One region of the Pantoea sp. X-Soil-OKNW-556 genome, then DNA from elsewhere that is predicted to be linked to it. Evidence: predicted binding sites of a transcription regulator. Region 1 holds the regulator's gene; each other region holds the start of a gene.

Region 1 (2,986 bases):
CCCGTCTTGCTACCAGTGTTCAGAAGCTAAAGCTGAAAAAACAGCCGAAAATGGAAACGGCGCTGCATAAAACCCGCAGCAAGAAAGCCCTGCTGAAATCACCGTCAAAAAAATATGGTCACCAACGTCTGGCGAAGAGAAGCGCGAAGCAGGACGATGACCGCGATTTGACCACCATCAAGATGAGCAATTCTCACCGTCAGCGCTATCAGAAAGCACGCGAAACCGCGATGAACAAGCTGATGGGGCAGATTGGTAAACCATACCAATGGGGTGGCACTTCACCGCATACCGGTTTCGATTGCAGCGGTCTGGTGTGGTACGCCTACAAAGACCTGGTCAAATATAAATTCCCGCGCACCGCCAACGAAATGTATCACCTGCGGGATGCGGCACCGATTAAGCGCGATATGCTGGAGAAAGGGGATTTGGTGTTCTTCCGCATCAATAATCGCGGCACTGCCGATCATGTCGGTGTTTATCTTGGTAATGGCAAATTTATCCAGTCGCCTCGTACCGGTAAAGATATTCAAATCAGTGCATTGGGTGAGGATTACTGGCTGAAACACTACGTCGGGGCACGCCGTATGATGACCCCCAAAACTATCCGCTAAAAAACGCCCGATACCCGATAAAACAACAAGCCGGACCCTGATTTTCAGGTCCGGCTTTTTTATTAATGAAGGATCGCGGTGAAGCTGAACACGATAATCATTAGTAGCGCGCCCACAGTGGTAAACAGCGCCAGTTTCAGGTCTGTACTCATCACAACTCCTTAGTCACAATAAATGAAGGGTTATCGTAATTTTCTCACAGCCTCCGGCAAAAATCTCGTCTTATCCGCGCCAGCTTGCTAGAATCGCCGCCTTTCGTTGCGCAACAGATTTTGCGCACGCTGTGTTTGCGGCAAGTTAAAGCGTTATTGACCAGGTGTTAATGTCTTTTTCTTCGCCATTCGCCCCGAAAATCGGGGCGCAAAACCATTAGCAGACGCAAACGTTTAACAATATACTTATCAGTTAGTTGCGATAAGCCCGGGAGTACCATTTTCATGGCAACAATTAAAGATGTGGCGAAACGCGCCGGTGTCTCCACCACCACGGTTTCGCATGTCATCAACAAAACGCGTTTTGTCGCGGAAGAGACGCGTAACGCCGTATGGGAAGCGATCAAAGAGCTGCATTACTCGCCCAGCGCCGTGGCGCGCAGCCTGAAAGTCAACCACACCAAAACGCTGGGGCTGCTGGCCACCTCCAGTGAAGCCCCCTATTTTGCCGAGATTATCGAGGCGGTGGAAAATCACTGTTTCGATCGCGGCTACACGCTGATCCTGGGCAATGCGCATAACGACCTGCAAAAACAGCGCGCATATCTGTCGATGATGGCGCAGAAGCGTGTCGATGGCCTGTTGGTGATGTGTTCAGAATACCCTGACGACCTGCTGACCATGCTGGAAGAGAACCGTAATATCCCGATGGTGGTGATGGACTGGGGCGCATCGCGTGGCGATTTTACCGATACGGTGCAGGACAATGCGTTTCAGGGCGGCTATCTCGCCGGGCGTTACCTGATTGAACGCGGTCATCGTGACATTGGTGCCATCCCCGGACAAATGGAGCGCAACACCGGCGGTGGCCGCCATGCCGGTTTCATGCAGGCGCTAAATGAGGCAGGCATCACCGTGCGGCCCGAGTGGATTGTGCAGGGCGATTTTGAACCGGAATCCGGTTATCAGGCGATGCAGCAGATCCTCAATCAGAAGCAACGCCCGACTGCTGTGTTCTGCGGTGGCGATATCATGGCGATGGGCGCGATCTGTGCTGCGGATGAAATGGGTCTGCGGGTCCCGCAGGATATCTCAGTGATCGGCTATGACAACGTGCGCAACGCACGTTATTTCACGCCGGCGCTGACCACCGTTCATCAACCCAAAGCTCAGTTAGGTGAAAAAGCGTTGGAAATGCTGCTGGATCGTATCACCAGCAAACGTGAAGAACCGCAAACCATTGAAGTTCAGCCAACGCTAATTGAACGCCGTTCAGTCGCTGACGGCCCGTTCCGCGACTACCGCCGCTAGGTTTCCGTTTCGCTCAACCATTCATAGTTGAGCGTTTCGGCATCGCCGAGATAACTCAGCAACCAACCCAGAGCTGGCGAGTTCCGTTGTTCCGACCAACTGACGCAGCATGGGCTATCCGGGAACGGCGTGGGTAACGGTAACTCGGTTAATGCTCCGCTATCCAGTAATGGCCGGGCTAAATGGCCCGGCACCATCCCCACGCAAAGTCCCGCCAGCAGGCAGTCGACGCCGGTTTCCCATTCCGGCACCACCAGCCGGCGTTGATTATCCAACGTCCAGGTCATGCGCCGCGGCAACGCCCGCGAAGTGTCTTCCAGCACCAGAGAAGGCCAGGCCCGCAACGTCTCGTCATCCAACAAGGTACTTTTTGCCAACGGATGATCGGGGCTGACCACGCAGCGCCAGTTCAACGCGCCCATATCCTGAAAGGCAAAACGCCCACCGACCGGGATCGCCTGAGTGGCCCCAATCGCTACATCGACCCGCCCATCGGCCAGTGCATCCCAGACACCATTAAACACTTCATAACTGATAATCAGCTCCATGTCGGGAAAGTGGCGGTAGAAATCCTTCACCAGTTGTCGGGTGCGATGAGGTTTAACGATGCAATCCACCGCGATACTCAGCTGACCACGCCAGCCATTTGCCAACTGCTGGCACTGCCGCCGCGTCGCCAGCATTTTTTTGATAACACTACGCCCTTCCCGGACAAAATGCTCCCCGGCTGCCGTCAGCACCACTTCCCGATGCTGACGTTCGAACAACGGCACCGCCAGCCAGGTTTCGAGCTGCCGTACCGTGTAGCTGATGGCAGAAGGCACCCGATGTAACTCTTGTGCTGCCGCACTAAAACTACCGCTGCGGGCCACCGCATCTACCACTTCAAGCGCATATTCAGACCACATA
Region 2 (2,986 bases), 620 kb from region 1:
TTTACGCACGTAATAGACGGTACGCGAATCATTGGCCCAGGCGAGGCTGGAAGAGGCATCACTCAGCACCTCGGGATACCAGCTGCCGCTGACCAGGTTGCGAAAGCGAATGCCATACTGGCGACGAGAAAGAAAATCCTCCGCCAATGCCATCACCTGATTATCCGGGCTAATCGCCAGCGCCCCCATAGTGTAAAAATCGCTGTGCGACGCGCGCTGATTACCATCAAGCAGCAATTGCCATTCGGCATCGAGATCAGCTTCTTTCGGCTGGCGATAATAGGCCGGATATTCATTGCCGGTTTCATAACGACTCTGGTAACGGTAGCCGTTTTTCACGTAGGGCACCGAATGATCCTGCTGAGGAATGCGGTCGATAATCTCTTTCAGCACCCGATCCTGTAGTGGCGCCTGCGTAGCCATCATCGCTTTGCCATAGTCATTTTCAGCATGCAAATAGTCGATCACCTCGGGATTTTCCCGATCATCATCACGTAGCCAGAAATAATTGTCGGTGCGAGTTTCCCCATGCAGGGTCATTTGGTGAGGGACTTTTTTTGCCTGAGGATGATTCATAATGGTTCATTTCCCTGAAGAGACAACATTGTGCAAGCGTGGCACCGATCGCGCAGGAAGCCAAGCCATTGAGTACAAGGAAAATGTAAAACAAGGCCACCCAGGTGGCCTGTGCGGGGGTTAACTGGCGGGTAAGCTGGCTTTTTCAGCGGCGAGATCTTTTTGCATTTCGTCGCGTACATCCTGCGGGATCTTTAAGGCATCGCCCAATGCGGTCAGGTAACTGCGCTCCATAAAGTGGTCGACATCAATAGCTGCGCAACTGAGAAAATAGAGTTCCAGTGCCTCTTCTTCATTTTTCACATCAGCCGCCAGCCAGTGCGGATCGAGCGGGCGGTTCATCGCCTGCTGAATCAGGGCTTCCGCTTGCGCGCCGTAACCCGCCTGATGAATATTCTGCTCAATCGCCGCACGTTCACGATCGTCGATATGCCCATCACTCTTGGCCGCAAACACCAGGGCGGTGACCAACCTTTCAGCACGCTGATCCAGCGGCGTTTGCACCTGGCCGAAACCCGGTTGATCCTGATGGGTTTCACGTACCCGTTGCTTATATTTATTCCACAGCACGGCACCCGCTGCGGCTCCACCGCCAATAATCAACGCCTGCCCACCGTACTTGGTCAGCAACTTACGGGAGGATTTGCTGGCAATCAGCAAACCCGCCAGCCCACCTAACGCCCCCGGTGCCAGCATGTCGCTTAACCCGCTACCCCTACCGCTGCTTCCCTGCTTTTTCAGTACCGATTGAATTTGCTGCAACCAGTTATTCATCGTTTAACTCCTGTTTAAGAACCGGGTTTCACATGCTGCCGCAGTGGATGTCAGGAAACGTCAGAACGACGCAAAGTAAGGCAAACGTTGCCGTGCTGAAAAGATGAGAACGCAAACGTTTTCGTATATACTGCGCGCGCATTTTGACTGCTAAGGTGAAATTATGACGACTCTCGGAACCGCGCTGCGTCCTGCCGCAACGCGTGTCATGCTGTTAGGTTCAGGCGAGCTGGGTAAAGAAGTGGCACTGGAGTGCCAGCGTCTGGGTGTGGAAGTGATTGCTGTCGATCGCTACGCCGATGCGCCTGCCATGCATGTTGCCCATCGCAGCCATGTCATTAACATGCTGGATGGCGACGCATTGGCCGCGCTGATTGCCCAGGAGAAACCGGATTTCGTGGTGCCGGAAATCGAAGCCATCGACACCGAAAAACTGCTTGAGCTGGAGCAGCAAGGGCAAAAAGTGGTGCCCACCGCGCGCGCCGCGCGTCTGACTATGAATCGTGAAGGGATTCGTCGTCTGGCTGCCGAGGAACTGGCATTGCCGACTTCCACCTACCAATTTGCCGACAGCAAAGAAAACTTTGTTGCCGCCGCCAATGCCATTGGTTTTCCATGCATCGTCAAGCCGGTGATGAGTTCTTCCGGTAAAGGGCAGAGTTTTATTCGCGAAGCCAGCCAGCTCGACAAGGCCTGGGATTATGCGCAACAAGGTGGGCGCGCCGGTGCCGGTCGTGTGATTGTTGAAGGCGTGGTGAAGTTCGATTTCGAAATCACGCTGCTGACCATCAGCGCTGTCGATGGCATACATTTCTGTGCCCCGATCGGCCATCGTCAGGAAGATGGCGATTACCGTGAATCCTGGCAACCCCAGCAAATGAGCGACCTCGCCCTGCAACTCGCGCAAGCTATCGCGGAAAAAGTGGTTAAGGCACTGGGTGGTTATGGCCTGTTTGGCGTGGAATTGTTCGTGTGTGGCGATGAGGTGATCTTTAGCGAAGTGTCACCGCGTCCACACGATACCGGCATGGTAACGCTGATTTCTCAGGATCTGTCTGAGTTCGCGCTGCATGTCCGTGCCTTCCTCGGTTTACCGGTTGGCGGTATTCGTCAGTATGGCCCAGCGGCCAGCGCGGTGATTTTGCCGCAACTGGAAAGCACCAATGTACGCTTCGTAAATGTTGAAGCGGCACTGGGTGCGGGCTTGCAGTTACGTTTGTTCGGTAAGCCGGAAATCGCCGGTCAACGCCGTCTGGGCGTGGCGCTCGCCACCGGTGAGAATACCGATGACGCCGTTGCTCGCGCTATCAAAGCCGCAGCCGCGGTGAAAGTCGAAGGTTAACACCTGATGCGGTGAGCACCCGGCTCACCGCTCATCACTTATTTCGCGCCCGCTACCGCTTCGCGAGCCAGATGGGTAATACGATCCCAGTCACCCGCCTCCAGCGCATCGTTCGGCACCAGCCATGAGCCGCCAATACACAGCACGCTCTTCAGCGCCAGATAGTCACGATAGTTAGCCGGTGAGATACCGCCAGTTGGGCAGAAACGTACTTGTGGGAAGGGTCCGCCAATCGCCTGTAACGCTTTCACGCCACCGTTGGCCTCCGCCGGGAAGAATTTAAACTCGCGCAGA
Region 3 (2,986 bases), 1.6 Mb from region 1:
CAGACTCCAATCCGGACTACGACGCACTTTATGAGGTCCGCTTGCTCTCGCGAGGTCGCTTCTCTTTGTATGCGCCATTGTAGCACGTGTGTAGCCCTGGCCGTAAGGGCCATGATGACTTGACGTCATCCCCACCTTCCTCCGGTTTATCACCGGCAGTCTCCTTTGAGTTCCCGACCGAATCGCTGGCAACAAAGGATAAGGGTTGCGCTCGTTGCGGGACTTAACCCAACATTTCACAACACGAGCTGACGACAGCCATGCAGCACCTGTCTCAGAGTTCCCGAAGGCACCAAAGCATCTCTGCTAAGTTCTCTGGATGTCAAGGCCAGGTAAGGTTCTTCGCGTTGCATCGAATTAAACCACATGCTCCACCGCTTGTGCGGGCCCCCGTCAATTCATTTGAGTTTTAACCTTGCGGCCGTACTCCCCAGGCGGTCGACTTAACGCGTTAGCTCCGGAAGCCACGCCTCAAGGGCACAACCTCCAAGTCGACATCGTTTACAGCGTGGACTACCAGGGTATCTAATCCTGTTTGCTCCCCACGCTTTCGCACCTGAGCGTCAGTCTTTGTCCAGGGGGCCGCCTTCGCCACCGGTATTCCTCCAGATCTCTACGCATTTCACCGCTACACCTGGAATTCTACCCCCCTCTACAAGACTCTAGCCTGCCAGTTTCGAATGCAGTTCCCAGGTTAAGCCCGGGGATTTCACATCCGACTTGACAGACCGCCTGCGTGCGCTTTACGCCCAGTAATTCCGATTAACGCTTGCACCCTCCGTATTACCGCGGCTGCTGGCACGGAGTTAGCCGGTGCTTCTTCTGCGGGTAACGTCAATGACGATGCGTATTAAACATCATCCCTTCCTCCCCGCTGAAAGTACTTTACAACCCGAAGGCCTTCTTCATACACGCGGCATGGCTGCATCAGGCTTGCGCCCATTGTGCAATATTCCCCACTGCTGCCTCCCGTAGGAGTCTGGACCGTGTCTCAGTTCCAGTGTGGCTGGTCATCCTCTCAGACCAGCTAGGGATCGTCGCCTAGGTGAGCCATTACCCCACCTACTAGCTAATCCCATCTGGGTTCATCCGATGGTGTGAGGCCCGAAGGTCCCCCACTTTGGTCTTGCGACGTTATGCGGTATTAGCTACCGTTTCCAGTAGTTATCCCCCTCCATCGGGCAGATCCCCAGACATTACTCACCCGTCCGCCACTCGTCACCCAAGGAGCAAGCTCCTCTGTGCTACCGTTCGACTTGCATGTGTTAGGCCTGCCGCCAGCGTTCAATCTGAGCCATGATCAAACTCTTCAATTTAAAGTTTGATGCTCAAAGAATTAAACTTCGTAATGAATTACGTGTTCACTCTTGAGACTTGATATTTTTTAAGTCCGTAGACTTTTGATATCAATCCTGCGAGTGCCCACACAGATTGTCTGATAAATTGTTAAAGAGCAGTGCGAGCAGCGGGTTAACCGTCTGTCGCGAGGTGGCGTATATTACGCTTTCCTCTTTCAGAGTCAATCACTTTTTTCAGCGATTTTCTCTGGCGAGAGTTCCTTCAGAACTTCTCTCTCAACACCGCATTTCGTAAACCGTTGTGCCGTGTCGATGGAGGCGCATTATAGGGAGTTGTTCGGCGCACGCAACCGCTAATTTCAATAAAAACAACCGTTCGCTGCATTCCACAGCAAAACCCCGCCTTATACCCACTTACACACAAAGTTATCCACACCTCACGACAGAAATGAATTTAGGCGAGCATCGCGCAAACGTTTTCGCTACAATGCCCCGCGACGTGAAGGATGCCCCTTTTGGGGCGTTACCTGAGGCCAACGTTTCTTCTATATAGAAGAAAAACGCTAAGCTTGATGTAACGCTCTTATTTACGCGAAACAAAGCCAAGGGATAAAACCACCATGCAACAACGTCGTCCAGTACGCCGCGCTCTGCTGAGTGTCTCAGACAAAGCCGGTATCCTCGAATTTGCTCAGGCACTCTCCAGCCGTGGTGTTGAGCTGCTCTCCACAGGTGGCACTGCACGCCTGCTGGCAGATGCGGGCCTGCCGGTCACTGAAGTGTCTGACTACACCGGTTTTCCGGAAATGATGGATGGACGTGTCAAAACGCTGCACCCGAAAGTGCATGGCGGCATTCTTGGTCGTCGCGGCCAGGATGATGCCATCATGGCGCAGCACGCTATCAATCCTATCGACATGGTGGTCGTTAACCTTTATCCCTTCGCCCAAACCGTGGCGAAGCCGGGCTGTACGCTGGAAGATGCGGTTGAAAACATCGATATCGGCGGCCCGACCATGGTGCGCTCCGCCGCGAAGAACCATAAAGACGTGGCAATTGTCGTTAAGAGCAGCGATTACCACGCCATCATTGCCGAGCTGGACGCCAACGAAAACTCTCTGACGCTGGAAACCCGTTTCGACCTGGCGATTAAAGCCTTCGAACACACTGCCGCCTACGACAGCATGATTGCTAACTACTTTGGTAGCCTGGTGCCGGCCTATCACGGCGAGAGCAAAGAACCTGCTGGTCGTTTCCCGCGTACCCTGAACCTGAACTTCATTAAGAAGCAGGATATGCGTTACGGCGAGAACAGCCATCAGGATGCCGCTTTCTATATAGAAGAGAACGTGGCGGAAGCCTCGGTTGCCACTGCCCAGCAGGTGCAGGGTAAAGCGCTGTCCTACAACAATATCGCTGATACTGATGCTGCTCTGGAATGTGTCAAAGAGTTCAGCGAAGCCGCCTGCGTGATTGTGAAGCACGCCAACCCGTGCGGTGTGGCTGTGGGCAGCTCGATTCTGGACGCCTATGAGCGCGCATACAAAACCGATCCTACCTCTGCATTTGGCGGCATCATCGCTTTCAACCGTGAGCTGGACGAAGCCACCGCACAAGCCATCATTAGCCGTCAGTTCGTGGAAGTGATTATTGCCCCTTCCGCCTCTGAAGCCGCGCTGAAAGTCACC
Region 4 (2,986 bases), 1.4 Mb from region 1:
GCACCCATTGCCGCAGGCGGGAACATCACGTCCAGCCAGCCGGTGCCCGCCTTTTTCACTATCAGGGCAACAACACAGAACAGGAAACCGCAGAGGATGAAGCCGCCCAACGCGACTTCATAGCCCAACGGTAACAGCAGCAGGACCGGAGAAATAAAGGCGAAGCTGGAGCCGAGATAAGCCGGGATTTTCCCTTTACAGATGAAGAGATACAGCAGCGTCCCTACCCCGTTAAACAGCAGCACCGTGGCCGGGTTGATGTGAAACAAAATCGGCACCAGCACGGTTGCGCCAAACATGGCGAACAGATGTTGCAGACTGAGTGGAATGGTTTTGAGTAGCGGCGGTCGTTCGCTAACGCCGATGGCGCGACGAGTCATTCAGTGATCCCCTTGAGTTGTGTGGTGCATTTTTGCCAAAAAAAAGCCGACTCTCTGGCCGGCTGCTTTATTTATTTGGTTCCGAAAATCTTGTCGCCGGCATCGCCGAGACCAGGAATAATGTATCCCTTCTCGTTCAGGCCTTTGTCGATTGAAGCGGTATAGAGTTCAACGTCCGGATGCGCTTTTTCCAGCGCGGCAATACCTTCCGGTGCCGCCACCAGCACCAGCACCTTGATGCTGTTACAACCGGCTTTTTTCAGCAGGTCGATAGTCGCGATCATCGAGCCGCCGGTTGCCAGCATCGGATCCACCACCAGCGCCATGCGCTCTTCGATGTTGGAAACCAGTTTCTGGAAGTACGGTACCGGTTCCAGCGTCTCTTCATCACGGTAAACGCCGACCACGCTGATACGCGCGCTCGGTACGTGTTCCAGCACGCCTTCCATCATGCCCAGACCGGCACGCAGAATCGGTACGACGGTAATTTTTTTGCCTTTGATTTGTTCGATTTCTACCGGGCCATTCCAGCCTTCAATCGTAACGCGCTCGGTTGCCAGGTCGGCAGTGGCTTCATAAGTCAGCAGGCTGCCAACTTCTGACGCCAGTTCGCGGAAGCGTTTAGTACTGACATCATGCTCACGCATCAGGCCCAGTTTATGTTTGACCAGCGGGTGTTTGACTTCCACGATCTTCATGATTGTTCTCCCGGAATTGAGTTGAGCTAAAAAAAAATCGCGGGATTATACCGCCTTTTTCCTGCTGCGCCATATGTCATTGGTCAATACAACGCCTTCCACCATCTGAGATTAAGGATTAGCGAAAAAGCGGTGCCGTGCAAAGGGGGCGTGAGATGGGACTCGCAAACGTTTGCCTGCGCTGGTAGAATTACGCCGCTTTATTTTAACCACCAACCGCAACTCGCGTGGGGATTCCGCAGTGACCGACAAGACCTCTCTCAGCTACAAAGACGCCGGTGTTGATATTGACGCAGGTAACGCTCTGGTTGACCGCATTAAAGGCGTAGTGAAAAAGACCCGCCGCCCGGAAGTGATGGGTGGACTGGGGGGCTTTGGCGCGCTTTGTGCGCTGCCGCAGAAATACCGCGAGCCAGTGCTGGTCTCCGGCACCGACGGCGTCGGCACCAAGCTGCGTCTGGCGATGGATCTTAAGCGCCATGACAGCATCGGTATCGATCTGGTGGCGATGTGCGTGAACGATCTGGTGGTGCAAGGCGCTGAGCCGCTGTTCTTCCTCGACTACTATGCCACCGGCAAACTGGATGTCGACACCGCTTCCTCGGTGATCACCGGTATCGCTGAAGGTTGTTTGCAATCAGGCTGTGCGCTGGTTGGCGGTGAAACCGCAGAGATGCCTGGCATGTATCACGGCGAAGATTACGACGTGGCGGGTTTCTGCGTCGGCGTGGTGGAAAAATCAGAGATCATCGACGGTTCGAAAGTGCAGGATGGCGATGTTCTGATCGCGCTGGGTTCCAGTGGCCCGCACTCTAACGGTTACTCGCTGGTACGTAAGATCCTGGAAGTCAGCCAGACTAACCCGGAAACCAAACAGCTGGAAGGCAAACCGCTGGCCGATCATCTGCTGGCACCGACCCGCATTTACGTGAAAAACATCCTGAGCCTGATCGAACAGGTTGATGTGCACGCCATTGCGCACCTGACCGGTGGTGGCTTCTGGGAAAACATTCCGCGCGTACTGCCGGATAACACTCAGGCGGTGCTGGAAGAAAGCAGCTGGCAGTGGCCGGCAGTGTTCAACTGGTTGCAGCAGGCCGGTAATGTTAGCCGTCACGAAATGTACCGCACCTTTAACTGTGGCGTGGGCATGGTGATTGCGCTGAGCGCAGCCGAAGCTGATAAAGCGGTACAGCTGATGACTGACGCAGGTGAGCAGGCGTGGAAGATTGGTGTGATCAAAGCGTCTGATTCTGAAGAGCGTGTGGTTATCAACCCATGAAAAAACTGGTTGTACTGATCTCCGGCAACGGCAGCAATCTTCAGTCCATCCTTGACGCCTGCGCAAGCGGGCGTATTAACGGCAGCGTGGCTGCCGTTTTCAGTAATAAATCCTCAGCGTTGGGTTTAACCCGTGCGCAGGAAGCCGGTGTGCCGACTCATGCGCTGGCTGCCAGTCAATTCGCTGACCGTGAGGCCTTTGATCGCCAGCTGATGCAGGAGATTGATGCTTACGCCCCTGATTTGGTGGTGCTGGCGGGATATATGCGTATCCTCAGCCAGGCATTTGTCGCGCATTATCATGACCGTCTGGTCAATATCCACCCTTCCCTGTTGCCAAAATATCCCGGTCTGCATACCCATCGGCAGGCACTGGAGAATGGCGACGCAGAGCATGGTACTTCGGTGCATTTCGTCACCGATGAACTGGATGGCGGGCCGATTATTTTACAGGCGCGCGTACCGGTGTTTGCCGATGATACGGAAGAGGATGTTACCGCCCGCGTGCAGCACCAGGAACACGCCATCTATCCGCTGGTGATTAGCTGGTTTGTGGAAGGACGTTTGCAGATGCGCGAGGGTGCGGCCTGGCTGGATGATCAACCGCTGCCACCGCAGGGCTACGCT

Evidence for each region. The regulator PurR, encoded in region 1, represses purine synthesis genes. The targets are predictions, from matches to a motif close to CANGCAAACGTTTGCNTG.
Region 2: purT (formate-dependent phosphoribosylglycinamide formyltransferase) is a predicted target of PurR. The motif match lies at 1,459-1,476, and genes of this name have one in related genera.
Region 3: purH (bifunctional phosphoribosylaminoimidazolecarboxamide formyltransferase/IMP cyclohydrolase) is a predicted target of PurR. The motif match lies at 1,765-1,782, and genes of this name have one in related genera.
Region 4: purM (phosphoribosylformylglycinamidine cyclo-ligase) is a predicted target of PurR. The motif match lies at 1,240-1,257, and genes of this name have one in related genera.

What each region holds. Positions count from the first base shown of each region.
Region 1 is NZ_AP035990.1:1,919,650-1,922,635, reverse strand. It holds gene AC6I8T_RS08915 (C40 family peptidase) at 1-614, shown strand, start outside; gene cydH (cytochrome bd-I oxidase subunit CydH) at 677-766, opposite strand; gene purR (HTH-type transcriptional repressor PurR) at 1,052-2,077, shown strand; gene punR (DNA-binding transcriptional activator PunR) at 2,074-2,985, opposite strand.
Region 2 is NZ_AP035990.1:2,537,385-2,540,370, forward strand. It holds gene AC6I8T_RS11915 (S9 family peptidase) at 1-576, opposite strand, end outside; gene AC6I8T_RS11920 (tellurite resistance TerB family protein) at 697-1,350, opposite strand; gene purT (formate-dependent phosphoribosylglycinamide formyltransferase) at 1,514-2,692, shown strand; gene AC6I8T_RS11930 (bifunctional 4-hydroxy-2-oxoglutarate aldolase/2-dehydro-3-deoxy-phosphogluconate aldolase) at 2,731-2,986, opposite strand, start outside.
Region 3 is NZ_AP035990.1:288,883-291,868, reverse strand. It holds rRNA gene AC6I8T_RS01295 (16S ribosomal RNA) at 1-1,316, opposite strand, end outside; gene purH (bifunctional phosphoribosylaminoimidazolecarboxamide formyltransferase/IMP cyclohydrolase) at 1,919-2,986, shown strand, end outside.
Region 4 is NZ_AP035990.1:3,287,780-3,290,765, forward strand. It holds gene uraA (uracil permease) at 1-380, opposite strand, end outside; gene upp (uracil phosphoribosyltransferase) at 452-1,078, opposite strand; gene purM (phosphoribosylformylglycinamidine cyclo-ligase) at 1,320-2,360, shown strand; gene purN (phosphoribosylglycinamide formyltransferase) at 2,357-2,986, shown strand, end outside.